Regions from separate parts of the Pannonibacter sp. genome, predicted to be linked through region 1. Evidence: riboswitches for the same ligand, from Rfam matches in the RefSeq annotation. Region 1 holds a riboswitch; each other region holds the start of a gene.

What was found. Region 1 has a riboswitch for cobalamin ahead of ACTIFE_RS15310 (TonB-dependent receptor plug domain-containing protein). Riboswitches for the same ligand answer to the same signal wherever they lie in the genome.
Positions count from the first base shown of each region.
Region 2: it holds a riboswitch for cobalamin, as region 1 does, so the genes downstream of both, ACTIFE_RS12910 (DUF1636 family protein) here and ACTIFE_RS15310 (TonB-dependent receptor plug domain-containing protein) in region 1, are expected to answer to the same signal.
Region 3: it holds a riboswitch for cobalamin, as region 1 does, so the genes downstream of both, ACTIFE_RS11490 (hypothetical protein) here and ACTIFE_RS15310 (TonB-dependent receptor plug domain-containing protein) in region 1, are expected to answer to the same signal.
Region 4: it holds a riboswitch for cobalamin, as region 1 does, so the genes downstream of both, ACTIFE_RS08540 (HupE/UreJ family protein) here and ACTIFE_RS15310 (TonB-dependent receptor plug domain-containing protein) in region 1, are expected to answer to the same signal.

Region 1 covers NZ_JBHYDX010000022.1:13,815-20,849, forward strand. Annotated here, with positions in the region: gene ACTIFE_RS15290 (hypothetical protein) at 1-504, opposite strand, end outside; gene ACTIFE_RS15295 (ABC transporter ATP-binding protein) at 501-1,247, opposite strand; gene ACTIFE_RS15300 (FecCD family ABC transporter permease) at 1,244-2,290, opposite strand; gene ACTIFE_RS15305 (ABC transporter substrate-binding protein) at 2,287-3,357, opposite strand; cobalamin riboswitch at 3,524-3,739, shown strand; gene ACTIFE_RS15310 (TonB-dependent receptor plug domain-containing protein) at 3,896-5,854, shown strand; gene ACTIFE_RS15315 (DUF7676 family protein) at 5,866-6,492, shown strand; gene ACTIFE_RS15320 (ABC transporter substrate-binding protein) at 6,489-7,035, shown strand, end outside.
Region 2 covers NZ_JBHYDX010000016.1:111,732-118,766, reverse strand. Annotated here, with positions in the region: gene ACTIFE_RS12930 (hybrid sensor histidine kinase/response regulator) at 1-697, shown strand, start outside; gene ACTIFE_RS12925 (response regulator) at 690-1,640, shown strand; gene ACTIFE_RS12920 (MbcA/ParS/Xre antitoxin family protein) at 1,718-2,107, shown strand; gene ACTIFE_RS12915 (RES family NAD+ phosphorylase) at 2,104-2,802, shown strand; cobalamin riboswitch at 2,898-3,129, shown strand; gene ACTIFE_RS12910 (DUF1636 family protein) at 3,165-3,611, shown strand; gene ACTIFE_RS12905 (ABC transporter ATP-binding protein) at 3,608-4,375, shown strand; gene ACTIFE_RS12900 (ABC transporter substrate-binding protein) at 4,394-5,329, shown strand; gene ACTIFE_RS12895 (FecCD family ABC transporter permease) at 5,307-6,374, shown strand; gene ACTIFE_RS12890 (DUF1513 domain-containing protein) at 6,560-7,035, opposite strand, start outside.
Region 3 covers NZ_JBHYDX010000014.1:51,106-58,140, forward strand. Annotated here, with positions in the region: gene ACTIFE_RS11465 (ATP-binding cassette domain-containing protein) at 1-203, opposite strand, end outside; gene ACTIFE_RS11470 (ABC transporter permease) at 203-1,300, opposite strand; gene ACTIFE_RS11475 (sugar ABC transporter substrate-binding protein) at 1,388-2,329, opposite strand; gene ACTIFE_RS11480 (MurR/RpiR family transcriptional regulator) at 2,454-3,275, opposite strand; gene ACTIFE_RS11485 (Gfo/Idh/MocA family protein) at 3,377-4,495, shown strand; gene ACTIFE_RS11490 (hypothetical protein) at 4,558-4,980, opposite strand; cobalamin riboswitch at 5,210-5,431, opposite strand; gene ACTIFE_RS11495 (universal stress protein) at 5,486-6,334, opposite strand; gene ACTIFE_RS11500 (SulP family inorganic anion transporter) at 6,348-7,035, opposite strand, start outside.
Region 4 covers NZ_JBHYDX010000009.1:116,004-123,038, forward strand. Annotated here, with positions in the region: gene cobN (cobaltochelatase subunit CobN) at 1-1,251, opposite strand, end outside; gene cobW (cobalamin biosynthesis protein CobW) at 1,455-2,564, opposite strand; gene cobU (bifunctional adenosylcobinamide kinase/adenosylcobinamide-phosphate guanylyltransferase) at 2,561-3,118, opposite strand; gene ACTIFE_RS08540 (HupE/UreJ family protein) at 3,125-3,766, opposite strand; cobalamin riboswitch at 3,800-4,019, opposite strand; tRNA gene ACTIFE_RS08545 (tRNA-Asn) at 4,340-4,415, shown strand; gene ACTIFE_RS08550 (SDR family NAD(P)-dependent oxidoreductase) at 4,594-5,349, opposite strand; gene ACTIFE_RS08555 (aldehyde dehydrogenase) at 5,737-7,035, opposite strand, start outside.

The DNA.
Region 1 (7,035 bases):
TCCCGCATGGGAAAAGACCCGACCGCCGCGTGGCCGTGGCCAGACCCAGTCGACCGGAATTCTGCCGCCAGAAAGTCCCGTAACAGCGACAGCACCTGCCGGCAGGGGATTGGCACCGCGGCCATAGAACCCGGCAACGCCCTTGTTGGTCTCAAGCTTTTCCAGCGCAAGACCGTCAAAGATCGGGTGCTCCGCCAGCCGGTGCAGGGTGAAATCCGCCCGCTTTGGCGCGGTCATCGGCTGATAGATGCCGAGCCCGTCCAGCAGCGGACGGACAATGTGCCCGTTGAAGAACCACCTCCCGCCCCGATCCAGAAAGGCTTCCAGATCGGGCTTGAGGACGAGGAGTGCATCCTGGTCCAGGAGATTGCCGGTCACGAAACCTGTTGCCGCAGCAAGGTCTTGGCCACAGAGCGACGCCTGAGACACGATACGGGCGGCGGGATGCGCGCGGACCGTGGCGGAAGGCTCGGCGAAGCCGGAGTTGAGCACCAGAACAGTCATGCCGCAGCACTCCCGGCAAAGGCCGGCACGATGGCCTTGCGGCCGGTTGGCAGCGTCACCCAGTGCATCTCCACACCGTAGAGCCGCTGCATCAGGTCGGGCGTGATCATCTCGGCAAGCGGCCCATGCCGCTCCTCGCCGCCCGGCAGCATCAGGAGGACGTCATCGGCAGCCGCCAGCGCATGATTGGGATCATGCGTTGTGAAGAGAATTGCCCGGTCGCGACGATCACGAAGACGCGCCAACAGGTCCAGCGTGCGGGACTGGTTGCCAAGGTCCAGTGCCGAAGTCGGCTCGTCCAGCACAAGCGCCGGCGAGCCGGTGGCAAGAGCCCGGGCGATCAGCACGAGCTGACGCTGGCCGCCGGACAGGCGGTCATAGCGCAAGCCGGCCAGTTCACCGGCACCGACCTCGCGCAGGGCGCTTTCAGCCGCGGCAATGTCATCCCGTCCGGGTTGGCCGAACAGGCCGATACGGGCAGCACGGCCCATCACCACGACATCAAGACCTGTCAGCCGCGACTGGCTGGCCCCGTGCTGCGGTACATAGCCCGTGACATCGGGAGCGGTACGGCGTCCTTCGGCGAGCACCTGAAGCCCCAGCAGCGCGCGGATCAATGTGGTCTTGCCCCGCCCATTGGGTCCGAGCACGGCCAAGGTGCGGCCGGTGTCCACGGTAAAGGACATGCGCTGGAAGAGCGTGCGCCCCGAAAATACGACGGCGGCGTTGTCCAATCCGATCATGGCCGGTTCACCTGTCTGAAATGGCGGCGAAGGAGCAAGGCGAAGACCGGCGCACCAATCAGCGCAGTCAGCACGCCCAAGGGTATTTCCGCACTGGTGAGCGAGCGCGCGAGCGTATCGACGAAGACGAGATAGGCCGCCCCCAGAAGCGCCGAAGCGGGAATGAGCACGCGGTGATCCTCGCCAACGATGATGCGTGCGGCATGCGGGACGACCAGACCGATCCAGCCGACAATGCCGGCGACGGCGACGGATGTTCCTGTCATCAGCGCGATGGCGATGAACACAAGCCAGCGCTCCTTGTCCGGGCGAACCCCGAGGCTGCGCGCTTCCTGCTCCTCAAGCGCCAGAAGGTTGATGCGATAGCGCAACAGCCAGACGACGAAGAGACCGAGCGTCAAGCCGGGCACGGCAAGGCTGAGCCGGGCCCAGGTGGCGGTGGAGAAGGATCCCATCAGCCAGTAGACGATGGCCGGCAGGGAGGTGTTCGGATCGGCCACGAACTGGACGATGGAGACCAATGCCGCAAACAGGGCGCCGATGACCATGCCGGACAGAATGACGGTAATGACCTCGGTGCGGCCATCGATGCGCGCCAGCAAGCCGACCATGACCAGCGCCGCAAGCCCTCCCGCAAAGGCCATGCCAAGGAGCATCACGCCGGAAATTCCGATCAGGATGGCGAGCGCTCCGCCAAAGGCGGCGCCCTGGCTGATGCCGAGCACCTGCGGGCTGACGAGGGGATTGCGGAAGACGCCTTGCAGAGCTGCGCCGCCGACGGCCAAGGCTGCCCCGCTCAAAGCTGCCAGCAGCACGCGGGGCAGACGCACCAGAGCCACGATCCGGTCGGCCATCTCTGTGCCAACGCCATCGACCGCAGCGCGGGACAGGATCGCCAGGATCTCCATAGGTGCAACGGAAAAGCGCCCGGCAGAAATGGCGTGGATCATGGCAGCAAGCAGCAGCAGCACCAGCGCCGAAAAAATCCCTGCCCGCCGCATGGAAGCGGCAGGCAGCGCCTTGTGGTCAAGAGCGACAGTCATCCCTTGCGCGCAAAGGCGGAATAGTTGGTCTGTCCACCCTGCATGTCCATCCACAGGATGCCGTCAATTTCGTCGTCCGTAAGGTCATGGCCGTAAAGCAGCTTGTAGGCGGTCTTCATCTCGGCGCGCAGGTCATAGGAGAAGACATCCGGGTGCAGCAGGTTGGCGAGCCACATCCAGGTCAGCGGGCTCTCCTGGCTCGGTGGATCCCAGCGGTAGCCGCCAAGCGGCAGCTTGTAGACGCTGCCCGACTGGGCCGCCTTGGTCAGCGACAGGATCGGGTCATTGGCAATCCGCTCCAACCCGAGCTTGGCCTCGAAGCTGTTGAGCAGGATCACGTCCGGGTTCCACTCGGCAATCTGCTCCGGGCTGATGGTAACGCCATTGCCCTCGACAGTCGCCGATGCGTTCTGGCCACCGGCCAGCTCGATGTACCAGGCATTGTAGTTGCCCTTGGTGCCCGACGCGGTCAGGCCTTCCTGTGCTCGCAGCAGGTAGAGCACCTTCGGCTTCTTGTCGGCCGGAATTGCCTTGGACTTTGCGGCAAGATCGGCCTCAACCCTGGAGCGCCACTCGATCAACTCAGCGATCCGCTCCGGTTTGCCCATCGCCGTTGCGGCCATCGACATGTATTCCCGTGTCTTGGCCTCGGTGCCATAGGAGATCAGCATCGCGGTGAGGCCGGCATTGGTGATCGGATCGACATAGTCCTTGCCACGCCCTGCCCACTGGATGACGAGGTCAGGCCGCGTGGCGGCGAGTTCCTCAACGTTCGGAATGAAGTTCGGCGCGGTGATGTCGGACGGAATGTCCTTGGCCTCGGGGAAGATCGTGCCGAGGATCCCTTCAACGATGGCCGACTTGGCGGTCGGGTTCATGCCGACCAGCTTCGAGGTCGCGCCGTCAATGGCGATCAAGGTCGAGGCCATCGGGATCGGAATGGAGGCGATGCGGCCAGCTGGCGCCGCAAGCTCCACCGTGCGGCCTTCATGATCGGTGATGACAATCGGTTCAGCCTGGGCCGCCGTGGCCAGAAGGCCAAGCAGCAGAACGCCTGCAATGCGCATGATCTTGCTCTCTCATGTAACTGCGGGCCTGGCTGTTGGCTAACGCCCCTTTCGAGGTCTTGTCTAAAATTTATGAGTTTTAAAATCAAGTATTAATAGGCCTTGCGTCCCATTCTTTAGGGGGACCCGCCGCGTGCAACCTTGACAGGCGGCACAAGCGACCTGCATGTTGCGCTGCGAACGTGGTTCCGTCGGTGGACGGATGAAAAGGGAACACGGTGAGGCGTACCCAACAGGGACCGAAACCGTGGCTGCCCCCGCAACTGTGAACGGAGAGTGCGTGTCCACTCATGCCACTGGGAGGCCCAAGGCCCGATCCCGGGAAGGCGGACACACACGGCGACCCGTGAGCCAGGAGACCTGCCGCGCTCAGTCACCCGGCCTTCGATACGGGGTGTGTCGAGGCGCGGTTTCCCGTTGAGGTGACACCCAAACCTTGCCGTCTTTCCGGCGGGCGCTGAACCGCGTCCGCTTGCAAGGCGGTGCGTCGTCTTATGCTGGCGCGGGCCTCGCCCGCCGCCAAACGCGGGTGTTTGTCATGAAGAACCGGTTCACCACCGGCATTGCCCTGCCGTGCCTTCTGGCCGGCGGTCTTGTTCCTGCCCTGTCTCTCCCCCTTGCCGCACCAGCCGCATCCGAACCGGAACAACTGGACACGATCGTCATCAGCGCTGGCCGCACGCCACTTGCGGCGGAAAAGGTCGGGCGTGCCTCGACCGTGATCACCGGCGCGAGCCTCGAAAAGTCGCAGGTCCGCTATGTCGCCGATGCGCTGCGCCAGGTGCCCGGCGTCGCTGTTTCCCGTACGGGATCCTTCGGCGGCCTCACCCAGATCCGCCTGCGTGGATCAGAATCCAACCATGTGCTGGTGCTCATCGACGGAGTAGAGGTCGCCTCAGCCTCTTCCGGTGAATTCGATTTTGGCAGCATGCAGGTCGCCGACATCGACCGGATCGAGGTCCTGCGCGGGCCGCAGGGTGCGCTCTACGGTTCGAATGCCGCTTCGGGAGTGATCCACATCATCACCAAGGGTGGCCTGCGCAACGGCTACCGGGTCACCGGGCGCAGCGAGGTCGGTACCGACAAGACGGTCTTGACCGACCTGCTGGTCCAGGGCGGCAATGACCGCATCGACGGGGCCTTCTCGGCGGCGCTACGCCGGACCGATGGCTTCAATATCTCCGACTACGGCAAGGAGAAGGACGGCGACCGCAACATGACCTTGAACGGCAAGGTCCGGGCCGACCTGACCGACACTCTGGTGCTTGACGCCAACCTGCGCTTCGTCAACCGCAAGTCGGACACCGACGACCAGGACTTCGCCTATCCGGACCGCCCGACGCAGGGCCAGGTGATCGACACCTACAGCCACAACAAGACACGGGAGGTCTATGGTGGCGCGGGGCTGACATGGTCCCTGTTCGATGACCTGTTCGTGCAGCGGGCCAGGGTTGAATACACCGACCTGCATCGGCGCGGCCTCAATTCGAACAACCGCAACGGCAATGACGACAATCGCCTGCACCTCAGCTACCAGGGCACGCTTGCCTTCCAGACCGAGAGCTTTCTTCAGGCAGCCCACAGCCTGACCGGTGCCATCGAGTGGGAGCGGGAAAGCTACAAGAACGCCTATCCGGGCAGTCCTGACCAGGGCCGCCGGCAGCAGCGCGACCTGTCCGGCTATGTCGGGGAATACCGGCTGGAACTGATGGAGCGGATCTTCCTGTCCGGCGCCTTGCGCTATGACCGGAACGAGAAGTTCAAGGACACCCTTACCTACAATGCCAGCGCGGCCTATCTGCATCAGGAGACCGGCACCCGGCTGCACGCCTCGATCGGCACCGGAGTTACCAATCCGACCTTTTATGAGCAGTTCGGCTTCCAGCCCTCCCGCTTCGTCGGCAATCCGAACCTGACGCCGGAAGAGAACTTCGGCTGGGATATCGGCATTGAACAGAAGTTCCTCGACGAGCGGCTGACCGTCGACGTAACCTATTTCCGCGAACGGCTGACGGACGAGATCCAGACGCGGTACCTTCCCGGCTTCGCTTCGACACCCTACAACCTCCAAGGAACCAGCAAGCGCCAGGGCGTCGAAATCTCGGCCAGTGCGGAGATCCTCGACGGGCTCACCGGTCGCGCGTCCTACACCTATCTCGACGCCCGCGAGCCGAACGGCCAGAAGGAAGTGCGCCGGCCGATGCACAGCGGCTCTGCGGGGCTGCAGTACACGTTCCTCGACGGCCGGGCCTCCGCGTTCGTGGACGCCGTCTACAACGGGCAACAGATGGACAGCGAGTGGGTGAACGCCACGCCGCGGACACGCGTAAAGCTTGACGACTATGTCCTCGTCAACCTCGGCGCCGACTATAAGCTCAACGACAACTTCACGCTCTACGGCCGGGTCGAGAACGCCTTAGACCAGAACTACGAGGAGGTCTACGGCTACAACACGCAGGGCACGACCGCCTTCGTCGGCGTCAAGGGCACCTTCTGAGGAGATCGCATATGACCATGACCGCTGACCCGCACGTCTCGCCCCTTTCTCTGCCCGTCGCGGGGCCCGAACCGACGGATGTGCGCCGCAACCCCGACGGCACGACCGCCCGGGAGATCTGGGACATCCCGGCGACGCAGGAGGTGCTCGAGCCCCTGCTGCGCGAGATCTTCGAAGAGCACTGGCAGGGCATCCGGTTCGGCCCGATCATCGAAGGGGCGGCTTATGAATGGAAGTGCCCCGGCGCTCCGGTGAAGATCAGCCTATTCGATGCCTATCTGACGGTGATGTTCGCCAATGGCGGGCACTTTCACCTGTGCATTGGCGAGAACATGGGCTCGCCGAAGTTCCCGACACCGGAGGATAAACGCCGGCATCGCAAGCCGTCGCGCGCGTCGTTCTTCCGTAGCTTCGGCCGCGATGGCAAGCCGGTGAGCTGGGGCTTCGAGATGGTCAATGGAGCGGGCGAACCGATGATCTCGGTGTTCCTGCCCAATCCCTTCATCGAAGACAACGACAGCCTGTCCGAGACCCCTGACTTCTCGCGTCTTGCAAGCTGGCGCGCGCTGTCTGCCCGCTGGCTGGGCCGGCCGGAGGAGGCCCAGGACGCCGAGGGCAAGGGCTTCCGCCAGTCATGAGACAGCTGCGCCATCTGACGGTCGCGGTCCTGGCCCTGCTGATGCCCTTCGTCTCGGCAGGAGCCATGGCCGAAGCCCCCCCTGGCCCGAACCCGCCGGGTCAGGGGGGGCTTCGGGTTGTCTCGATGAACCTGTGTACCGACCAGCTGGCGCTGCTGATCGCGCGGCCAGGGCAGCTCGTGTCCGTGTCGCGTCTGGCGACGCGCGCGGACATGGCGGTCGTCAGCGATCTGGTCACGCCGGACATGAAGACCAACCACGGGCTGGCAGAGGAAATCATCCGTTTGGAACCGGATCTGGTGCTGGCCGGCATCTACACGACCCGGGCAACGGTGCAGCTGTTGAAGCGGCTGGGGACGCGGGTCGAGGAATTCACGCCGGAAGCCAGTTTCGAGGATCTCAAGGCCAACATCCGCCGCATGGCGGACCTGCTTGGCAACAAGGACAGGGGCGAAGCGCTGGTCACTGCCTTTGAGGCGGAACTGGCGAAGACGCCCTCCCACTGGAGCACAGGCGAGGCTCCTGTTGTCGGGTCCTACGCGA
Region 2 (7,035 bases), on a different contig from region 1:
GGTCTCGCCCGAGCGCCCCGTCACCGGCTACTCCGGCCCGCGCCGCCGGATCCTCGTCATCGATGACAATGCCGACCACCGAGCGCTGATGGTGGAAATCCTCGCCCCGCTTGGCTTTGAAGTGGAACTGGCCGCCGACGGACCGCAGGGCATCGAAGTCGCCTTCCGCACCAAGCCAGACCTGCTGCTGGTCGACATCTCCATGCCCGGCATGAATGGCTGGCAGGTGGCGAGCCTCTTGCGCCAGCGCGGCCTCACCACGCCGATCGTCATGCTCTCGGCCAACATCGGTGACACGGCCCTGCGCCCGGCCGGCGAACCAGCCCATGACGACGCCCTGTCCAAACCCGTCGATCTCGCTCAGCTCCTGGACCGGATCAGCCGCCTGCTTGGCCTGATCTGGACCCGGGCGGGCGATGCCGCCGCCGCCGCTCCAGCCCTTGCCACGCCAGCCCCTGCAGCGGCGGACGAGCGCGACACGGCTCCGCTTGCAGCCCCCTCCCTGTCATCGCGGCATATCCGCGACCTGATCAGCCTCGGCGACATCGGCTATGTCCATGGCATCGAGGCCAAGCTCAGCGAGTTGGACGGCGCGGGCGCGGATGGCGCTCTCATCGCCCGTCTTCGCACAAGCATCGAACAGTTCGACTTTGCCGGCTATCGCAAGATCCTTGAGGACACAGCCCCCCATGACTGACGCCGTCGGTTCCCCCGCCGCCTCGCGCGACATCGTCCTCGTGGTGGATGATTCCCCCGAGACCCTCGGCTTCCTGACGAAGGCACTGGAGACGTCCGGCGTCACGGTTCTGGTCGCCACCTCCGGCACCGCCGCGCTGGCCATCTGCGACCGCATCACGCCGGACATGGTGCTGATGGACGCGGTGATGCCCGCACCCGACGGCTTCGAGACCTGCCGCCTGCTCAAGGCCCGGCGCGGGCTGGAGCATGTGCCGGTGATCTTCATGACCGGCCTCAGCGAGACCGAGCATGTGGTTCATGCGCTGGAAAGCGGCGGTGTCGACTTTCTCACCAAGCCGATCAATCTCGACGAGCTGCAGGCCCGCATCCGGGTTCACCTTGCCAATGCGCGCCAGGTCCAGAGCGCCCGCATTGCGCTGGATGCCGCAGGCCGGCACCTGATCGCCGTCGGCGCAGACGGCAGCATCAAGTGGTCGACACCGCAGACCAGCCAGGTTCTCGAAGCGCTGGACCGGGGCAACGGCGCTGCGGGTGAAACCGCGTTGGACCGCGTTCGCGCCGGTCTGGCCGGCTGGATCGCCGCCGCCAGCCGACAGGCGACGGGGCGGCCCGACCCGCTGGTGCTCGATCTTGGGGCCGCTGGCCAGTTCGAGTTCGCCCCCATCGGTTCAATCACTGCCGACGAGCACCTGTTCCGTCTAACCAGCGCCAGCCACCCCGGCCAGACCGACGCCCTGCGCCAGCGCTTCGGTCTCACCCCGCGCGAGGCGGACGTCCTGACCTGGATCTCGCGCGGCAAGTCCAACAAGGACATCGGCGACATTCTCGGCCTCAGCCCACGCACGGTGAACAAGCACCTCGAGCAGATCTACGTCAAACTCGGCGTCGAGAACCGCGCCTCCGCCGCCGTCCGGGCCAGCGAGGTGCTTCGGGATCTGTAATCCAGATCATATGACCTTGTATTTTGGTCCACATGATCTATCTTGAGCGTATTGAACCGCATTGGCACGGTGACCAAATGGAAGCTGCTCTCAAGCCCCGGCCCGTCGACGACCGTCAGGCCGTCGGCCTCAAGGCCTACAGCCGCATCGCCGACGCCTGGTCGTTGACGGTTCGCGAGGCCGCAGGTCTCTGTGACATGTCAGACTCTTCCTGGAAACGCGCCAAATCCGCGAGCTTCCGGGGCGAACTGACCCGCGACCAGTTGTTGCGCCTCAGTGCCCTCATCGGCATCTACAAGTCGCTGCAGCTTTACTTCAGCCCGGATCTTGCCGACCGCTGGATCAGACTGCCCAACAGCGGGCCGGAGTTCGACGGCCAGCGCCCGGTCGACGCAATGATCGACGGCGGCCTGCCGAAAATCCTCAGCGTCCGGACCTATCTCGATGCCCTGCGAGGTGGCGCGTGAAGCTGACCGCGATCGCCGACCGCGCCCTGATCCGGCTGATCTCGAAGACACACCACAAGCCACCCGTGCTGCGCGGCCTTGTCGACAGCGACCGGGAAGCGGAGATCCTGGCCGAGTTGGAAGGCCTGACCAACGCGCGGCTGAAGGCCGAGCGGGAGGGCAGCCCCGGCATCGACAGGCGGGAACTGGCGTTCCTCCGCCGCAAGGCCGACCTCGCCCTCTATGGTGAGACCCATATCAACGCCGCTTTTGTCTACACGCGGCCGACCGGCAACCGCTTCAACGGCGGCGACCGCGGCGCGTGGTACTGCGCCTATGATTCAATGACTTCCGCTGCCGAGGTTGGGTTTCACCGCACGCGGGAACTCTCCTATATCGGCCATTTCCATGACGAGGCCGCCTATGTGGAACTCCTCGCCGACTTCATCGGCGACTTCCCGGACCTGACGAACACGCCGGATCACCCGGCACTGGCGGCGGATCCTTCAACTGGCTATCCGACTGGCCAGGCGCTGGCGGCCGATCTGCGCCGTCAGGGACATCGCGGCTTGCTTTATCCCTCCGTGCGCCAGCCCGGCGGCCGCTGCTTCGTCGCTTTCGATCCCGGGATCATCCAGAACGTGAGGCCCGGTGCCAGCTGGACTTTGCGCTGGTCCGGCACGCCGCATTTCTCCATCGTGATGGACGCCGGATAGGCAGCTCGCACTTGTAACGTAATTACATTACATATAAACACCGGGTGGTCTCGTCCCAACCCGGTGGCATTGCCTTGACAACACACGCCCCTGCCCTGATCATTCGCCGTGATGGTTCCCGGCGAACAAGCGCTTTGCCGGGTGAAAAGGGAACACGGTACGGTGTAGCCAACAGGCGCCAAGTCCGTGACTGCCCCCGCAACTGTAGGCGGCGAGCCGACCCCAGACAGCCACTGTCCCATGTGCCACATAACCGGCACGGGATGGGAAGGCAGGGCAAGGCGACGACCCGCAAGTCAGGAGACCTGCCATCACCGACCCACAACAGCCACCGGGCGGGGTGCCCCGGAAGGAGTAAAACGGTGACCATTCAGCGGCCGGTTACGGCCCATTCCCCTATTGTTGGCGGCGAGCGGACCTTGTCCACCGAGGCAATGCACGAGCTTGTGGTCTGCGTGACCTGCCGCCCGCGCGGCAGTGAAGACCGTCCCGGCAAGGCCCTGCTGGCAGAGCTTTCGGCCCAGATGGCCGGCGATGCCGCCTGGCGCGTCGGCGGCATCGAGTGCATGGCCGCCTGCGGCCGCCCCTGCGCCATCGCCCTCCAGTCGCAGGACAAGACCACCTGGCTCTTCGGTGACATGGACCTCGCCGATGCCGAGGACATTGCCCGCTTTGCCCGCCAATACGAGGAGCTGCCCGACGGCTGGTGCAAGGCCTCGGAGCGGCCCGGCAAGCTGGCACGGACCGCCCTTGCGCGCATTCCCGCCTCCGGCCGGGTGCTGCCCCCGGATGCCGATGCCTGCACATGAGCGCGCCCTTTTTCGAGGCGGAAGGCCTCTGCTGGGGACCGCGCGGCCGGCCTGACCTCCTGGCCGACATCAGCCTGACGCTCAACCAGGGCGAGGTGCTGGCGATCTGCGGTGCCAACGGAGCCGGCAAGTCGTCACTGCTGCGGCTGCTCTATCGCTTCCATCGCCCCCGCGCTGGCCATGTCCGGCTGGAAGGCACCGACATCTGGAGCCTGGGCGCCCGGGATGTCGCCTGCCGGATCGCCGCCGTGCTGCAGGAGCAGCCGACGGACTTTGCCCTGACCGTGCGCCAGATCGTGGCGCTCGGGCGCCTGCCGCATCAGCGCGGTCTCAGCGCGGCCGGCTCGGCCGACCGCGATGCGATTGCCCATGCGCTTGGCCGCCTGCATCTCAACCCCCTGGCCGAACGCCCCTTCGGCACCCTGTCGGGCGGTGAGCGCCAGCGCGTGATGGTGGCCCGGGCGCTGGCCCAGGCGCCCAAGCTGCTGATCCTCGACGAGCCGACCAACCACCTCGACATCCGCCACCAGCTCGAGCTGATGGCGCTGCTGCGAGGCCTTGGCCTCACGGTGATCACCACCCTGCACGACCTGACCCTCGCCGCCGAATACGCCGACCGGGTGCTGCTGCTCGCCGGTGGCCGCGTCCTCACCGAGGGCACCCCGGCCGAGGTCTTCACCGAAACCCACATCGCGGGCGCCTTTTCCGTGCGCTCGCGGATCGACCTCAGCGGGCAACACCCCCGCTTTTCCTTTCACCTTTGACCAGAGAGACCCCCTGACATGCGTCTGAAACTTGCTCTTGCCGCCTTCCTGCTCTCCACCGTGGCCGCCGCGGCCTATCCGGTGACCGTGAAGAGCTGCAACCGCGACGTGACCTTCGAGGCCGCCCCGAAGCGCGCCATTTCCAACGACGTCAACCTCACCGAGATGATGCTGGTCCTTGGCCTCGCCGACCGCATGGCCGGCTACACCGGCGTCTCCGGCTGGAAGACGCTGGACGAGGAGATGCGCAAGGACGTCAAGGAACTGCCCGAACTGTCCGAAAAATACCCGACCAAGGAAGTGCTGCTCGGCGCCGAGGCCGACTTCTATTTCGCCGGCTGGAACTACGGCATGAAGGTCGGCGGCGAGGTCACGCCCGAAACCCTCGCCCCCTTCGGCATCCAGGTCTATGAACTGACCGAAAGCTGCATCCACATCGGCCCGAAGGAGAAGATCTCCATGGCCGACATGTACAACGACCTGATCAACCTCGGCCGCATCTTCGGCGTCGAGGACAAGGCAAAGGTGCTGGTCGCCGGCTACGAGGCAAAGCTGGCCGAGGCAACCGCCAAGGTCGACAAGTCCAATCCCTTGCGCGTCTTCGTCTATGACAGCGGCGAGGATACCCCCTTCACCTCCGGTCGCTACGCCATGCCGACCGCGCTGATCGAGGCGGCCGGCGGCAAGAACATCATGGACGACCTGGACAAGAGCTGGGCCACCGTCGCCTGGGAGCCGGTGGTCGACCGCAACCCGGAAGTGATCGTGATCGTGAATTACGGCAATGTCACCGCCGAGCAGAAGATCGCCTTCCTCAAGGCCAACCCGGCCTTCGCCAATGTCGACGCCGTGAAGAACAACCGCTTCGTGGTGCTCGAATATGTCGAGGCAACGCCCGGCCCCCGCAACATCCGCGCCGTGGAGAAGCTCGTTGACGGTTTCGCTGGAAACTGAAGCCGCACAAGCCGAATCTGACGTCCAGCACCGGCTCTGGCCGGTGCTGCTCGCCGGAATAGCCGGCCTCGGTCTCCTCGTCATGGCCATCCTGACCGCCGTCGCCGTGGGGGCCATTTCGGTCCCCCTCGGCGATGTTGCAGGCATTGTCGCCTCGAAACTGCTGCCCGGATCGGTGGAACGGACCTGGAGCCTGTCCCGCGAGGCCATCGTCTGGGACATCCGCTTCCCCCGCGCCCTGCTGGCCGCCCTTGTCGGGGCCGGACTTGCGGTCACCGGCGCGGTGCTGCAGTCGGTGACGCGCAACCCTCTGGCGGATCCGCATCTGCTCGGCATTTCCTCCGGTGCGGCCTTCGGTGCCATCCTGGCACTCCTGCATACAGGGCTGTTCCTCGGGCTCCTGACCGTGCCGCTGCTCGCCTTTGTCGGCGCGCTCGGCGCGACAGCAGTCGTTCTGGGCGTGGTAAAGGTGGCCCGTGCCGGCTCGCCGGATCGTCTGGTGCTGGCCGGCGTCGCCGTTTCCTTCATCATCATGGCGCTCGCCAACATCCTGATCTTCCTGGCTGACCCGAAGGCCACCCACACGGTGGTGTTCTGGATGCTGGGCGGGCTCGGCCTCGCGCAATGGAACCACCTGATCTACCCGCTCGCGGTGCTGGTGCCCTGCGGCCTGTGGCTGTGGTTGAAGGCCGGCGCGCTCAACGCCGTCACCCTCGGCGACGAGACCGCCTCGACCCTTGGCGTCCCTGTCACGCGGCTGCGCCTGTCGGTGTTTGTCGCCGGAGCCCTTGTCACCGGGGTCTGCGTTGCCTTCTCGGGCATCATCGGCTTCGTCGGCCTGATGATGCCGCATCTGGTGCGCCTGATTGCCGGTGGCGACAATGCCCGCGTCATCCCGCTGTCCGCGCTTGCCGGAGCCCTGTTCCTGATCCTCGCCGACATCTGCGCCCGTGTGATCATGGCACCGGAGGACATGCCCATCGGCATCGTCACCGGCCTCGTCGGCGGGGTGTTCTTCATCTGGCTGATGGCGCGGGAGCGGTAAACGCGCGACCAAAGACGGCAGGCCCTAAGAAGGGCGCAACGACTCTACCCTCGTCGCTCCTGCGCAGGCAGGAGCCTAGTAACCATCTGTAAAAATTGTTTTTCGGGAGGTCGCCCGAGCCCTCCCGCCCCGATTACTGGGCTCCTGCCTGCGCAGGAGCGACGAAGGGATAGCGTCTTACCAAGCTACAGCGCAGCCATATGATTGTCCCAGGACACACCCGCCGGCCGGGCATAGGGCTCGGCCGCCGGCTCGCGGCCCGTGCCGAAGGCGAGGCCACCCGCACCATCGGAAACCAGGAACCCGTCGTCGAGCGGCGCCAGCCCGCAGACATCGGCAATCGGATGGCTACCGACCGGCGTTCCGTCAGCGGCCGACAGATAGAGCACATGGCCGCCGCGCGGACTGGAGAGGGCAACGAGCCCGGCCGGCGCATTCACCGCCACCGAACCGACATAGTTGCCAAGCCGCTTCAGCAGCTCCTCCGGCACGTCGACCGTCAACAGGTCGCCATCGCGCGCAAGCCGTGCCACCAGCGGCGGGGTCAGTCCCGCATCGCCCTCGAACTGACCGCCGATCCACACCGTTCCGGCCGCATCCAGTGCCATGTGGCGCAACGATACCTGAGAGAGATCCGGCGGCAAGGAGAAGAGCCCGAGCA
Region 3 (7,035 bases), on a different contig from region 1:
GGCTTGCCGTCAATCAGGATCTCGCCGGAGGACGGCTTGTGCACGCCCGACATGGTCTTGATGAAGGTGGACTTGCCGGCCCCGTTGTCACCGAGGAGGCAATGGCATTCCCCGGCCTTGACCTCGAAGCTGACACCAGCAAGCGCGATCACCGGCCCGAAGTGTTTCTGAATGTTCTTGAGTTCGATGAGCGGGGCGGACATCAGCGTTCTCCCGTGATCATGCGACGGATGTAGGTGTTGAGGATCACGGCCAGGATCAGGATCGTACCCAGGAAGACCCGGAACAGGGAGCTTTCGGCACCCGAGAAGAACAGCCCCTGCTGCACCACACCGAAAATGATCGCACCAAGCGCAGCACCGATCACCGAACCATAACCACCGGTCAGCAGCGCCCCGCCGATCACCACGCAGATGATCGCTTCGAATTCCTTGAGCAGACCACGGTCGGCTGCGGCCGAGCCGAACTCGATCACCTGACAGGTGGCAAAGACGCAGGCGCAGAAGGCGGTGAACATGAACATCAGAACCTTCACCCGCGCCACCGGCACGCCGACATAGCGGGCCGCCTGGGCATCACCGCCTGCGGCGAAGATCCAGTTGCCGAATTTCGTCCGGGTCAGGACAACATGTCCGAACGCGACGAGCAGCAATGCCCAGACCACAAGCATCGGAACGCCCTCAACCACGGGCTGACCAGCGCGGGTGCCGGCCACAAACGTCTCGATCAGACCCATGTCAGCAAACCAGGCAAACAGGTCCTTCAGCACAACGCCGCCGAACAGGAAGGCAAGCCAGTCGTTCTGGGCAACGTCCTTGACGCCGCCAATGATGGTCTGGCGCGTGGTCAGGATCGACAGCCAGATGGTCAGGCCGCGAAGAATATAGAGGAACGCGAGGGTGACGATGAAGGATGGCAGGCCCGTCTTGATCACCAACATGCCGTTGACCCATCCCAGCGCCATGCAGATGGCAAAGGCAGCCAGGATTGCGGCCCAGACAGGCCAGCCCATCTGTACACTGAGAATGGCGATGACAACGCCCGCAAAGCCGATCATGGAGCCGACTGAAAGGTCGAACTCACCCGCGATCATCAGCAGGCAAGCGCCGACGGCGATGATGGCGAACTGGGCGGAGACGACGGTCCAGTTGCGAATGCCTTCCGGCGAAAACATGCCGGAATCGCCGGCAATCAGCAGGAAGAACAGGAAGACCAGAAGGGTGCCGGTGGTGGCGCCCAGTTCGGGCCGGATCATGGCACGGCGCAGGGCCGAGACCTGCTTGATGCGCTCGTCCGTCATGGATGCCTCGATTGTCAGGAAGTCGCTCAAAAAGGAGCCGGGGCAGCAGGCCGCCCCGGCAGGCGGACGTCTCGTCTGGGAGGAGACTTAGCGGTACTGACCAGCCAGCTTTTCGACCAGTTCGATGTTGTCCTTGGTCACGAAGCCCGGGCCGGAGTTGACCGGATTACTCGGCATCACGCCGTAACGGGCCAGGTTGGTCAGGAACACGACCGGCAGGTAGCCCTGCAGGTACGGCTGCTGGTCGATGGCGAAGTCGATCTTGCCTGCCTTGATGCCAGCGGCAATCTCGCCGGAGAGGTCAAACGTGCCAAACATCATGCTGCCAGCCTTGCCGGACTGCTCAAGCGCCGCCAGCGTCGGGTGGGCCGAGGTCGGACCAAGCGCCAGGATGGCGTTGGTGTCCGGATTGGTCTGCAGATAGGCCGAGACCTTGTTCTGGATTTCGGCCGGGTCCTGGCCCGCGTCAATCATCTGGTTGCCCAGCTCGACGCCAAGCGCAGCGGCAAAGCCCTGGCAGCGCTCAACCGAGGCCGGGTTGGTGATGTAGTGGTTGACGCAAAGAAACTTCTTTGCGCCGGCAGCGCCCAGACGCTCGCCGGCACCGAAACCGGCGTCATACTCCGGCTGACCCACATGGGTGAGTGCGCCGAGCTTCTTGGACTGCTCAACCGTGCCGGAGTTAATGGTGATGACCGGAATGCCGCGCGCGACGGCTTCGGTGATCGGACCAGAGAGAACGTCGTAGTCGGCAATGGTCACGATAATGCCATCCGGCCGCGAGGCAGCGGCCTGCTCGACGATACGGGCCATGTCAGCGAGGTCACCGGTCGGCGGGTTGCGGTACTCGACCGACACCTTCATCTGGTCGCCGGCAACGGCAATGGCGTTCTTGATCGTGTTCCACCAGCTGTCGCTGTCTGGAGCATGACTGATCAGGACAAACTTCTCGCCTTCTGCAGACGCAGGCGCGGCAAAGCCGGCAACAGCAAACACGGCCGCAGCAATGGCGGTCAGGGTCTTTCTCATGAATTCCTCCCAAAACGGTTCACCCGGCGGCTCCCTCCGTCCGGGCCGCGCGGCGTCTGGGCAAACCCACCGCCAATCGCGATGGAATATTCATTCTATTTTTCGATTCAATGCAACAACTTTTTTATGGCTCAATTCTACGTCCCGCACCAACAGCCACCGCCAGCGCGATGGCAAGCGACAGCGTGGCCGAGAGCGCACGGAAGGAACCGAAGTCCACTTCAGAGACGGAAAGCACCGTGGCATCAAGCTTTTGCAGCGGGCTCATCACCGTGTCGGTAATGGCAATGACCGGCAGATCAAGGCCCCGCGCCACCTCCGCCAGTTCCACTGTCTCCGCACTGTAGGGCGCAAAAGTGATCGCAATCAATGCATCCCCAGGCCGCAGCGCATGGCGGCGATCGAGCTTGCCAACAGCGTCATGCAGCAAAGCCGGCACGTTCATCTTCTCGAAGGCATAGGCGAGATATGCGGCCACCGGAAAGGTGCGGCGCAGGCCGATGATATGGACCATCTGTGCCTCACTGAGGAGTTTGACGGCGCGGTCCAAATTTCGGCTATCAACAGTATTTGCCAGATTTTCCAGAGACATACGCCCTGCATCAATGAATTCCGCGAGAAGCGCTGACGGGCTGCCAGCCCCGCTTTCACGCAGGTTCTTCAGCCGTGTCGCATAATCCGGCCAGCCTTGCGAATAAGCCTCGCGAAATAATCGCTGCATCTCCGTGTAACCGGAAAAGCCGAGGATCTTGCAAAAACGCATCAAGGCCGAGGGCTGCACTCCGGCCGCCTGCGCCATATCGGCAACCGTCGAAACGGCGATCCGATCCGTGTTGGCAGAGAGATACTCTGCACATTGCCGCAGCCGCTTGGGCAAGGTCTCCGACGCCTCGAGAAGGCGGGCATGGAAAGCCTCGATGGTCCGGGGAGCCTGTCGTTGCGACATCGCGATTCCTTGCAGGGCACTGTTCTCTCTTGACAAAACAAGATAGCCCCGCGATGACAGAATTGGAACAAAAATTCCATTTCACATCGGGAGGATGGTGAATGACCCTGGGGATAGGTCTGATCGGCACAGGCTTCATGGGCAAAGCCCATGCGCTTGCCTGGCGCAATGCCCGCGCGGTGCTGGGAACCATTCCCGACGTGCGCCTTGAACTGCTCTGCGACACGCCGGCCGACAAGGCGGCAAGCTTTGCCAGCCAGTTCGGTTTCGCCCGATGGGCAGATGACTGGCAAGCGCTGGTCAGCGATCCAAGAGTAGACATCGTTTCCATCACGACGCCGAACCGCTTCCACAAGGAAATGGCCCTGGCCGCGCTGGCCGCCGGCAAGCACGTCTGGTGCGAGAAGCCGATGGGCCTGACGCTGTCAGATGGCGAGGAGATGGCGGCGGCGGCAGCAGCCAGCGGCAAGACCACGATGGTCGGCTACAACTACATTCGCAATCCGGCCTTCCGCCACGCGCAGAAGCTGGTGGAGGCCGGGCGGATCGGCCGCCTCGTGCATGTTCGCGGCATCGTTGACGAAGACTATCAGGCCGATCCCGATCTCGCCTGGACCTGGCGCGCCCATCTCGACGAAGCCGGTCTCGGCACCCTTGGTGACCTCGGCTGTCATCTCGTCTCGATGCTGATGGGCCTCTGCGGCCCGATCGAAAGCCTTGTTGCCGACATGCAGACGGTCCACACCACCCGTCCCCTGGCCGACGGATCGGGTCGCGGCGCGGTCGAAAACGAGGACACGGCCACGGCTCTTCTGCGCTTTGCCAGCGGCGTGCATGGTTCCCTGTCCACCTCACGCTCCGCCTGGGGCCGCAAGAACCGTCTTGGCTTCGAGCTGCATGGCACGAAAGGCATGATCACCTTCGACCAGGAACGCATGAACGAGCTGCAGCTCTATGTGAACGAGGGACCGAAGGCCGAGCAGGGCTTCCGAACCATCCTGTCTGGCCCGGAGCACGGCGTCTATGGCGCGTTCTGCCCCGCTCCCGGCCATCAGGTCGGCTTCAATGACCTCAAGATCATCGAGGCGGCGGAATTTCTCACAGCCATCACAACCGGCACCCGGCCGCACCCGGATTTCGCGGCGGCGCTGGAATTCGAAAAGGTCATCCACGGCATCGCCGAAAGCGCACGCACGGGTCGTCGTATCCGCCTTGCCTGAGATCCTGCCCGCGTCGATCTCGTCGGGGCCGGCGCGGCGCAAACTGTCTGCTGCGTCCGGTGCTAACCGGTGTGCCGCGCGGCTTTGAGCCGAGCGGCGCGCCCGCCCCGTCGCCCCTGTGCAGCGGCGGCGGCCGTTGCCACCCGGGCCAAATCTGTCACCTGCACAAGCGCCGGGACCAGCACCGGGCCGAACCGCTTGCGTTCTGGCTCAGGCACGTCATGGCCTTGCTCCAGCCTTGCAACAGCTGGATACGCGCTCAGGGCAAAGCCGACGAGATCATCGATCCGCTCGCGCCCTTCCAGTCCGCCAAAGACATAGGCAAGCCCGTCTCGGACAGTGAAAGCCATCAGGCATCCGTCGTTGGATCCATCCGATTGCGGGCAGCCGCTGCGCACCCGTCCAGTCAGGTGCGTGTCTGCCAGATCAAAGGCTTCAGCCACATCACCGGCCAATGCAATCTGCCGCGCAAGCAGACGCGCCATGATGCAGGGACGTCCCGTTCGCCTGCACAGTGTCGAAAAACCATCGGCACTGCCAGGCGCGGATGTTGGTGATTGCGAGACGCTATCAGGATGAGAGGAAATGCAGTCCACCGTGTCGCCCTCCGCGAACGGACGCGGGGTGGTCGGGGCCGCAAAGCTGGATGCGGCCGGATCTGGGTCCGGAAACTGCGCGTGCCATCTTGCCTCCTGCCGGGGCACCCCGCCCGGGTTGGTTCAAGGGATGATGGCAGGTCTCCTGACTTGCGGGTCACAGCGCCCCTGTCCCTTCCCGGCCAGCCCGGCCAGTGGTTTCGACAGGTATGCTCTCCGCCTACAGTTGCGGGGGCAGTCCCGGATTTGGCTCGTTTCAACAACGGCGCCGCACCGGATTCCCTTTTCATCGTCCCGACGCCTTTGCACGTCGGAACGAACCATCGCCCTCACGCTAGTTCACGTCGAAGCGCAAGGCAACCGCTGCCAAAGGCGGATGCACAGCAGCCGTTGATCAGCGGAACAACAACACAGGCACCTTGCAGGCGCGCAGCATCTGGGTTGTCGTCGACCCGATCAGCAGCGTCCGGATCCGGGAATGGCCATAAGCCCCCATGACCAGGAGATCGACAGCCTCACGTTCGATGGCCTCGGCAATCACCGTCTCCGGGGCGCCGTCACGAACTTCGGCTGTCACGGTAAAGCCGGCGCCCTCAAGCTGTGCCTGTGCCCCGTCCAGTTTGCGCTTCAGCTCGACGCCCGGGCTGCCCGCCATCAGCAAGCGGGCCTCAAGCCCGGCCAGCAATGGACTGCGCGCCACATGATCCACCGCCTTCAGGCTGCTTGTGCCGCCATCGAAGGCAATCAGGAAACGCTTCAGCGGCTTGAAGGCCCGCGAGGCCACAAACAGCGGCTTGTGACTTGCCCGGGCGAGACGCTCGAGATTTGACCCCAGGTGCAGTTTGTTGAAGTCTGCCGCTTCGCCTCGCTTGCCGACGACGATCATCGCAGCTTCCGCTTCAAGGTCCGCGAGAGCCTCCACGACTTCGCCATGCCGCAGCCGTTCGCTCACGCTTACGCCACCTGCAGCGACGATACCCCTGGCATCTTCCAGCAGTGCCCGGCCCTGCTTCTGGGCCAGCTTTGCCCGTTCCTCGTCAAGCCGTGTGAGTTCGGTCAGCAGAGCCGTCCGCGCACCAAGCGCAATGGAACCGCTGAGATCGGCGCTTTCAGCGGCAGGACGGGTCAATACATGCACGAGTTCAACCGGCAGTGACAGGCGGCCGGCGATCCAGGCCGAGTGCTCGCAGACGCTGCGCCCGTAGACGGAGGCGTCCACCAGGGCAATGATCTTGTTACTCATCCTCGGATCTCCTTCAATGGGCCATCAGCTTGTCGAGCGCACCCGGCTTGTCATGCAAAGCCAGGCGGTCAACGATCGTTTCACTGGCCTCATTCAGACCGACAATCGTGACTTCAGCCCCTTCACGGCGGAACTTCAACACCACCATATCGAGGGCTGCCACGCTGGAAATGTCCCAGATATGCGCCCTCGACACGTCGATGACCACACGTTCCAAAACTTCCTTGAAGTTGAATGCCGCAGAGAAGTCTTCAACCGAGGCAAAGAACACCTGCCCCTCGACCACATATACCCGCTCACGCCCATCGGCGGACAGGTCTGACGTCACGCGGAAGATCTGGGAAATCTTCCAGGCAAAGAAGATGCCCGAAAGGAGAACCCCGACGAGCACACCAATGGCCAGATTGTGAGTATAGACAACGAAAAACACGGTTGCCAGCATGACAATGGACGAGCTTCTCGGATGATCGCGCAGGTTCTTGATCGATGACCAGCTGAACGTCCCGATGGACACCATGATCATGATCGCGACAAGCGCCGCCATCGGGATCTGGCTGACCCATTTACCGAGAACAACGATCAGGAACAGCAGGATGACGCCGGCAGCAAAGCTCGACAGGCGCCCGCGCCCACCGGATTTCACGTTGATCATCGACTGCCCGATCATGGCGCAACCGGCCATGCCGCCGAAGAAACCGGTG
Region 4 (7,035 bases), on a different contig from region 1:
CGCCGCCATCGCCTGCATGAGATGGGCGCAGGAGGCGGGCGTGTCGAGGCCGACGCCATTGGCCAACCGGTCATCGGCATTGGGGTAGTTGGCCAGGATCAGCGCCACCTTGCGCTCCGCCGGCGTCTTGCGGCCCAGCCGCGCCCAGGCTGCCGCAAGCCGGGCGACATGGCCCATGCGGTTGGCATCCGGCACGAAGCGCACCGAACGGAACTGCGTCCGCGGGTCATAGACCCCCTCTTCCTTGAAGGAGACCGCACGGGTCATCAGCCGGCCGTCGATCTCCGGCAGGACCACATGCATTGCGAGGTCACGGATCGACAGCCCCTGCGGGCTCTCAAGCCAGCCCTCGCGGGAGGAGGACGAGAACACCATCTGCAGCACCGGACGCCCCGGCCGGTCGAGCGGCGTCGGCTGATGCGGCCCGCCGGTGCTGGAGACCGCAAAGGCGGTGGCATTGAGGACAACCGCCGGCGGGCAGGCCTCCATCAGCCCGCCGAGGATCGCGGCAGACTCGGCCTCCTTCAGCGACGAGACGAAGACCGGCAGCGGATTGATTCCGTTTGCCGTCAGTTCCCTGCACAGGGCCTCCACCGGCGCGGTCTCGCCCGCCTGCACCAGCGCCCGGTAGAAGACGACCGCCGCGACGGGCCGGTCCGGCTCCGGCCAGCTCGCGATCAGATCGGACAGGGCTGGCGCGCCATGGCCGGGCAGGAACAGGCCGGCACGCGGCAGCGGCGCGGGCGGGGCCGGCTCCTCGGAGAGGCCCGCCAGATGGGCGCCGTAGCGCAGCACATTGGCATGGTTTTCCGGACCACCCTCGAGGAAATAGCGATAGAGCCGGCGCACCGCCTCGACAGGAACCGAGGAGCGGGCCGCCAGCGCCTCGTCCCACTTGTCGCAGCCGGACATGATCGCAAGCTTCGCCCCACCCCGGTTGGCCTCCTCGCAGAGCCGTTCCACGCCATAGGGCCAGTAACTCTCGCCGCCGAGCAGCCGCACGATCACCAGTTTCGAGCGCCAAAGGGTTTTCTCGGCGTAAAGGTCGACCGAATAGGGATGCCCCAGCGCCATCAGGCTGGCGAGCCGCAGGCTGGCAAAGGCCTCGCCCTGCTTGCCCCGCGCCGCACAAAGGGCCGCCAGTTCCGTGTCGGCCGCCGACAGCACGACGAGATCGGCCGGATCCTGGGCGAGATCCACCGCATCGTTGCCGTCTTCCACCCGTCGGGTCTGGCTTGCGAGAATATGCATCACTGGTCCATCTGCACGGACACCCGGTGTCCGGTTCGTTTGGTCGGGTCAGGGGCCGGTCTCGGGGCCAGTTTCTGGACACGTCCTGGCCCCCCCCCGCATCGCCTCTCCGCCCCTCCCCCTCGTAGGGAGGGACGCTGAGGGGCCGCGCCACACGAGACAAGTCACTTGCAGACCCGGCATTTGCTGCAGCGCCGCTGCCTTCAGGCCGCCTTGACCTCGCCAAGGGCCCCGGTGATGGCCGAAAGATCCAGCCCCTTCAGGCCGATGACAACGAAATGGCCGGGCATCCTGGCCGCGGCGGCGAACCAGGTCTCGACGCGTGGGCCGACCGCCTGCACCAGCGCCGGCGCCGCCTTGCCCGTCACCGATGCAGCTCCCTTGATGCGCAGCACGCCGGGCAGCGCCATCGCGCGGGCGACGGCCTGCTCCAGATCCTTCAGGCTGGCGAAGGCCGCGACCGGCACCACATGGCTCTCGAAGTCATCGTGGTGATGATGATCATGATCGTCGTCCTCATGATCGTCGTCGTGATCATGATCGTGGTCATCATCGTCATGGTCGTGATGGTGATGATGATGCGCCCGGCGCGCGGCCAGATCGTCCTCGGCGGCGGCCGCGCGGCCGAGCAGCACGTCAACCGGCAGGTTGCCCTTCTCCGCATGAATGATCTCGACGCCGGACCGGACATCCTCGGTGATGTGCTCGCGGATATGGGCCAGCTGGTCCGCGTCCACCAGATCGGCCTTGTTCAGCACGACGAGATCGGCGCAGGCGAGCTGGTCGTGGAACAGCTCCTCGACCGGATTGTCATGGTCGAGCGAGGCATCGGCGGCACGCTGCGCCGCCAGCGCCTCCTCGTCGAGCGCGATGCGGCCTTCCGCCAGGGCGGCGGCGTCCAGCACGGTGATGACACCGTCCACCGTCACGCGGGTCCTGACGCTCGGCCAGGAGAAGGCGCGCACCAGCGGCTGCGGCAATGCGAGGCCCGAAGTCTCGATGACGATGTGATCGGGCGGCGTCTCGCGCGCCAGCAGCATTTCCATGGTCGGCAGGAAGTCGTCGGCCACGGTGCAGCAGATGCAGCCGTTGGTCAGCTCGACCACATCGTCGGCGCTGCAGGTGGGGTCGACGCAGCCGTCCAGCAGCGAGCCGTCGAAGCCCATGTCGCCGAACTCGTTGACGATGAGCGCGATGCGGCGGCCGCCCGCATTGAGCAGCAGGTTGCGGATCAGCGTCGTCTTGCCGGCACCGAGGAAGCCGGTGACGATGGTGGCGGGGATCTTGCCGCCTTGAGTGAGCACGGTGGTCATAACTGGATATCCGGACAGGAATTGGGTTTGAGGAGCAGCGGCAGCCCGCAAGCGACCAGCACGACGCGGTCGCAGACCCGGGCAAGCTCCTGGTTGAGGCGGCCCTGCGCGTCGCGAAACGCGCGCGCCATGGCATTGTCAGGCACGATGCCGAGGCCGACTTCGTTGGTCACGAAGATGACGGGGCCAGCGAGATCGGGAATTGCAGCAGCAAGGCTTGCGGTATCCGTGGCAAGGTCCCGGTCGGCCAGCATCAGGTTGGTGAGCCAGAGGGTCAGGCAGTCGACGAGCACGATCCGTTCGGGGCCGCAGTGCAGGGTGATCGTGCCGACCAGATCCAGTTGTTCCTCGACCGTCGTCCAGCGTTCGTCGCGCCGGGCCTTGTGATGGCCGATGCGGTCGGCCATCTCCTTGTCCCAGGCGGCGGACGTGGCGACATAGATCGGGCAACGCCCGGCTTTCAGCGCCAGCTGCTCTGCAAAACCACTCTTGCCGGACCGGGCGCCGCCGGTGACCAGCACCGACCGCGCGGGCTCAAGCCCTTCAGATTGCACGGGATCTCAGCCGAACAGCTGCGAACCGACGGCACTGAAGCCGACACCAACAATGCCGGCGGCAACCAGTCGCGCCGTCACCGGGGTCGAAACGGCTGCCGTCTTCGGGTTGGTCAGCATCATGGCGAGGCTTGCGATGGCAAACTGGATGACAGCAAAGCCGATGAAATAGGCGTAAAGCGGTGCCGGCTCGGCGCCGATGATGGACTCGCCATAGGCGTAGCCGTGGAAAAGCCCGGCAATTGCGAACAGAACAGCCCAGGCGCCAGCCGGAAGCTCGGTTTCAGAGACAATAAGCCCCCCGGCGATGACAACCGAGAGCGCGATCACAAGTTCTGCCAGCGGCAGGTCAAAAGCCGCCATATGCACCAGAACGCCGGCGATGGTGGCGAGAACAAAGGCGGCCGGCAGGACGAGGCTGCGGCCGACGAGACCGGCGGCAAGGCCGACGGCGATGATGAAGGCGAGATGATCGAAGCCGATCACCGGATGACCCAGCCCGGACAGGAGGCCCTGGACGAAGGTCTGCGGCATCTCGCCATCCATCATGTGATGAGCACTGGCCGGACCAGCGACCAGAAGCGCCGGGATCGAAACGGCAAATACCTTGCTGCCAAGGCGGCAACATGCGCGGAAATTCATGTTCATTTTCAAGGCTCCATTCCGTCCACCCGACGGCGAGGGGTTGCAGTGCGGCAGGCCGGTCTCCTGGCTCGCGGGTCGCAGCCCATGCCACGCCTTCCCGGACTTGCATCCAGTGGCTGTGTGCGGCAGGGCTCGCCGCTGACAGTTGCGGGGGCAGCTGCGGATTCGGAGCCTCGAAGTGAGTCGCTCGCCACCGCATTCCCGTTTCATCCCTTAGGGCTTGGCCCGACAGGGAACCTGACAGGATTGTTCTAACCCTTCGGGAGGATGGGAACAAGGACGCCCTTTGGCGGGCGGGCGGACAAAGCGGCATGGGGCTGGCCGGAAAGCGACACCACCGGACCGGGGTCGGCGGACATTCGGGTCGGGATTCGCCGGCAAAGGGTCCGCGCCAGCTATGGCATGGGCGCACAAGCTTCTGATTTTTCGCGGAATTCCGCGACTATACAGCCTGTGGAAAAGTTTCTTCAAGAAAGGGCTTGGCAAAGGGGGAGAGCGTTTGTTATACGCTCGCCACCGACAACGACCCACCCGGTCGTTCACCACGGCGCCCTGCTTCAGGGCCTTTGACGGTGATCCGCGATAGCTCAGTTGGTAGAGCGTTCGACTGTTAATCGAATGGTCGCAGGTTCGAGTCCTGCTCGCGGAGCCATCTTTCTTCCCCAGAAAGCCAGCCAGACAAAACAATGTCAATCCCGGACAATTGGCTGTCCAGGACCGACAATTCGCGACATTTTTTTGTAGCTGCCCCGCACCGCAAGACATAACGGGCCGGCTACAGCGTACCCGAAGGTACTCCGGCGGCCTTGGCCATCATTTTCTCACCCTGATCAGACGCTCATGCCGCCGTCGACCATCAGCATCGCTCCGGTAGTGAAGCTGCTGTCGTCGCTGGCAAGATAGAGCACCGAGCGCGCCACTTCCTCCGGCAGGCCATGGCGGCCGAGCGGGATGAGGGAGTTGAACATGGCCGTTCCATCAATCCCCAGCTCCCGGCTGAGACCGGCTTCGACCGCATGCTGGAACCCGTTGTCGAGGGGGCCAGGGTGGACGGAGTTGACCCGGATCCGGCGCGGAGCCAGTTCCTTTGCGAGGCACCGCATCAGCCCGATCTGGGCATGCTTGGCGGTGATATAGGCATAGACGCCCGGATCACCGCGGGTGGCGGCAACCGACGAGGTGATGATGAAGCTGCCGCCGTCGCGCATCTTTGGCGTGGCGTATTTGGCGCCAAGGAATGCGCCAGTGACGTGGACCCGCTGGACGGATTCGAACACGTCCAGCGCATAGCCGGCGATCGGCCGGACCTCGCCGAAATTGCCGGCATTGGAAAAGAAGATGTCGATGGGACCAAAGGCTGCAACCGCCGCGTCGATGTAGGCCTTCGTCGCCGCTTCCGAGCCGACGTCGGCGGCAACTGTCAGAACGTCGCCGGCCGGAAGGCTCGCCCGTGCGGTTTCAAGGGCTTCCTGCGAGAGATCGACCAGAACCACTCTGGCTCCCTCCTCAAGGAACAGGCGGGCCGTTGCGAGCCCAAGACTGCCGGCGCCGCCTGTGATGATGGCGGTCTTCTGGTTCAGTTTCATTTTTATTCTCCCGGGGTGTTGGGCAGTTGGGATCTGGGGGTGGGGTGGGATGCAACCTTGAAGAAGGCTCTCGGCTCCCCTCCGAAACGAAGGCAGGGCTGTCGCATATGTGGCCAGACAGCTTTCGCGGCGTCTCAGCTCCCCTCCCCCTCGTGGGGAGGGGCTTGGGGGTGGGGGGAGCGGACTAAAATCCAGGTTTCACGTTCCTGACCAGTCGTACTTCAGACGCTTTGTGATCTGACGGCCTCCCGTGCCCCCCACCCCTCACCCCTCCCCACGAGGGGGAGGGGGGCTGACAGGCCACGAAGAGCATCTAACTTCATATGCGATAGCCCTGCCCCACGAGGGGGACCGGAGAGGCCGCTCCCCTCCCCTTTTGCCAGTGCGTCAGAACGGGTAGTGGATCGGGCCGTCCTGGATGGTGATCCAGCGCAGTTCGGTGAACTCGGCAATGCCTGCCTTGCCGCCGAAGCGGCCGTAGCCGCTGTCCTTGACGCCGCCGAAGGGCATCTGCGCCTCGTCATGCACGGTCGGACCGTTGATGTGGCAGATGCCGGATTCGATGCGGCGGGCGACCTGCATGGCGCGGGTGATGTCACGGCCGAACACGGCGGCCGAGAGGCCGTATTCGGTGTCATTGGCGATGCGCACCGCCTCGTCGATGCCATCGACACGCACGACAACCGCCACGGGCCCGAAGCTTTCCTGGCCGTAGATGTGCATGGTCGGGTTGACCCGGTCCAGGAGCGTGGCCTCCATCACTGCGCCCTGCACGCCGCCGCCGGCGGCCAGCACCGCGCCCTTGGCGGTGGCGTCCTTGATGAGATCCTGGATGCGCCGCGCCGCATGGGCATCGACCACCGCGCCGAGCGGGGTCTTGCCCTCGCGCGGATCGCCGGCCTTGAGCGACCGGGCCTTGGCCGTCAGCTTGGCGATGAAGGCATCGGCGATTTTTTCATCGACGATGATGCGTTCGGTCGACATGCAGATCTGGCCCTGGTTCATGTAGGCGCCGAAGGCTGCCGCATCGACGGCGGCGTCGAGGTCGGCGTCGTCGAGCACCAGGAACGGCGCCTTGCCGCCCAGCTCCAGCAGGGCCGGCTTGAGGTTGCGGCCGCACATTTCCGCGATGATCCGGCCGACACGGGTCGAGCCGGTGAAGTTGACGCGGCGCACCGCCGGATGGGCGATGAGGGCTTCAACGATCTGCGGCGCGTCGTCCGGCGCATTGGAAATGGCGTTGAGCACGCCATGCGGAATGCCGCCGGCCTGCAGCGCGTCGATGATCAGGCGATGGGTGCGCGGGCAGATTTCCGAGGTCTTCATGACGACGGTGTTGCCGCAGGCGAGCGGCGTTGCCAGCGAGCGGACGCCAAGGATGACCGGCGCGTTCCACGGCGCCATGGAGAGCACCACGCCGACCGGCTGGCGCATGGCCATGGCCATGCTGCCCGGGCGGTTGGACGGGATGATCTCGCCGGCGATCTGCGTCGTCAGGGATGCGGCCTCGCGCAGCATTTCGGAGGCAAGATAGACGTTGAACCGGGCCCAGCCTTCGGTGGCGCCGATCTCGTCAGCCATCGAGCGGACGAAATCGTCCGCCCGGGCGGACAGCGCGTCGGCGGCGGCCAGCAGGACCTTGCGGCGCGGACCGGGCCCCATCTGGGACCAGGCCGGGAAGGCGGC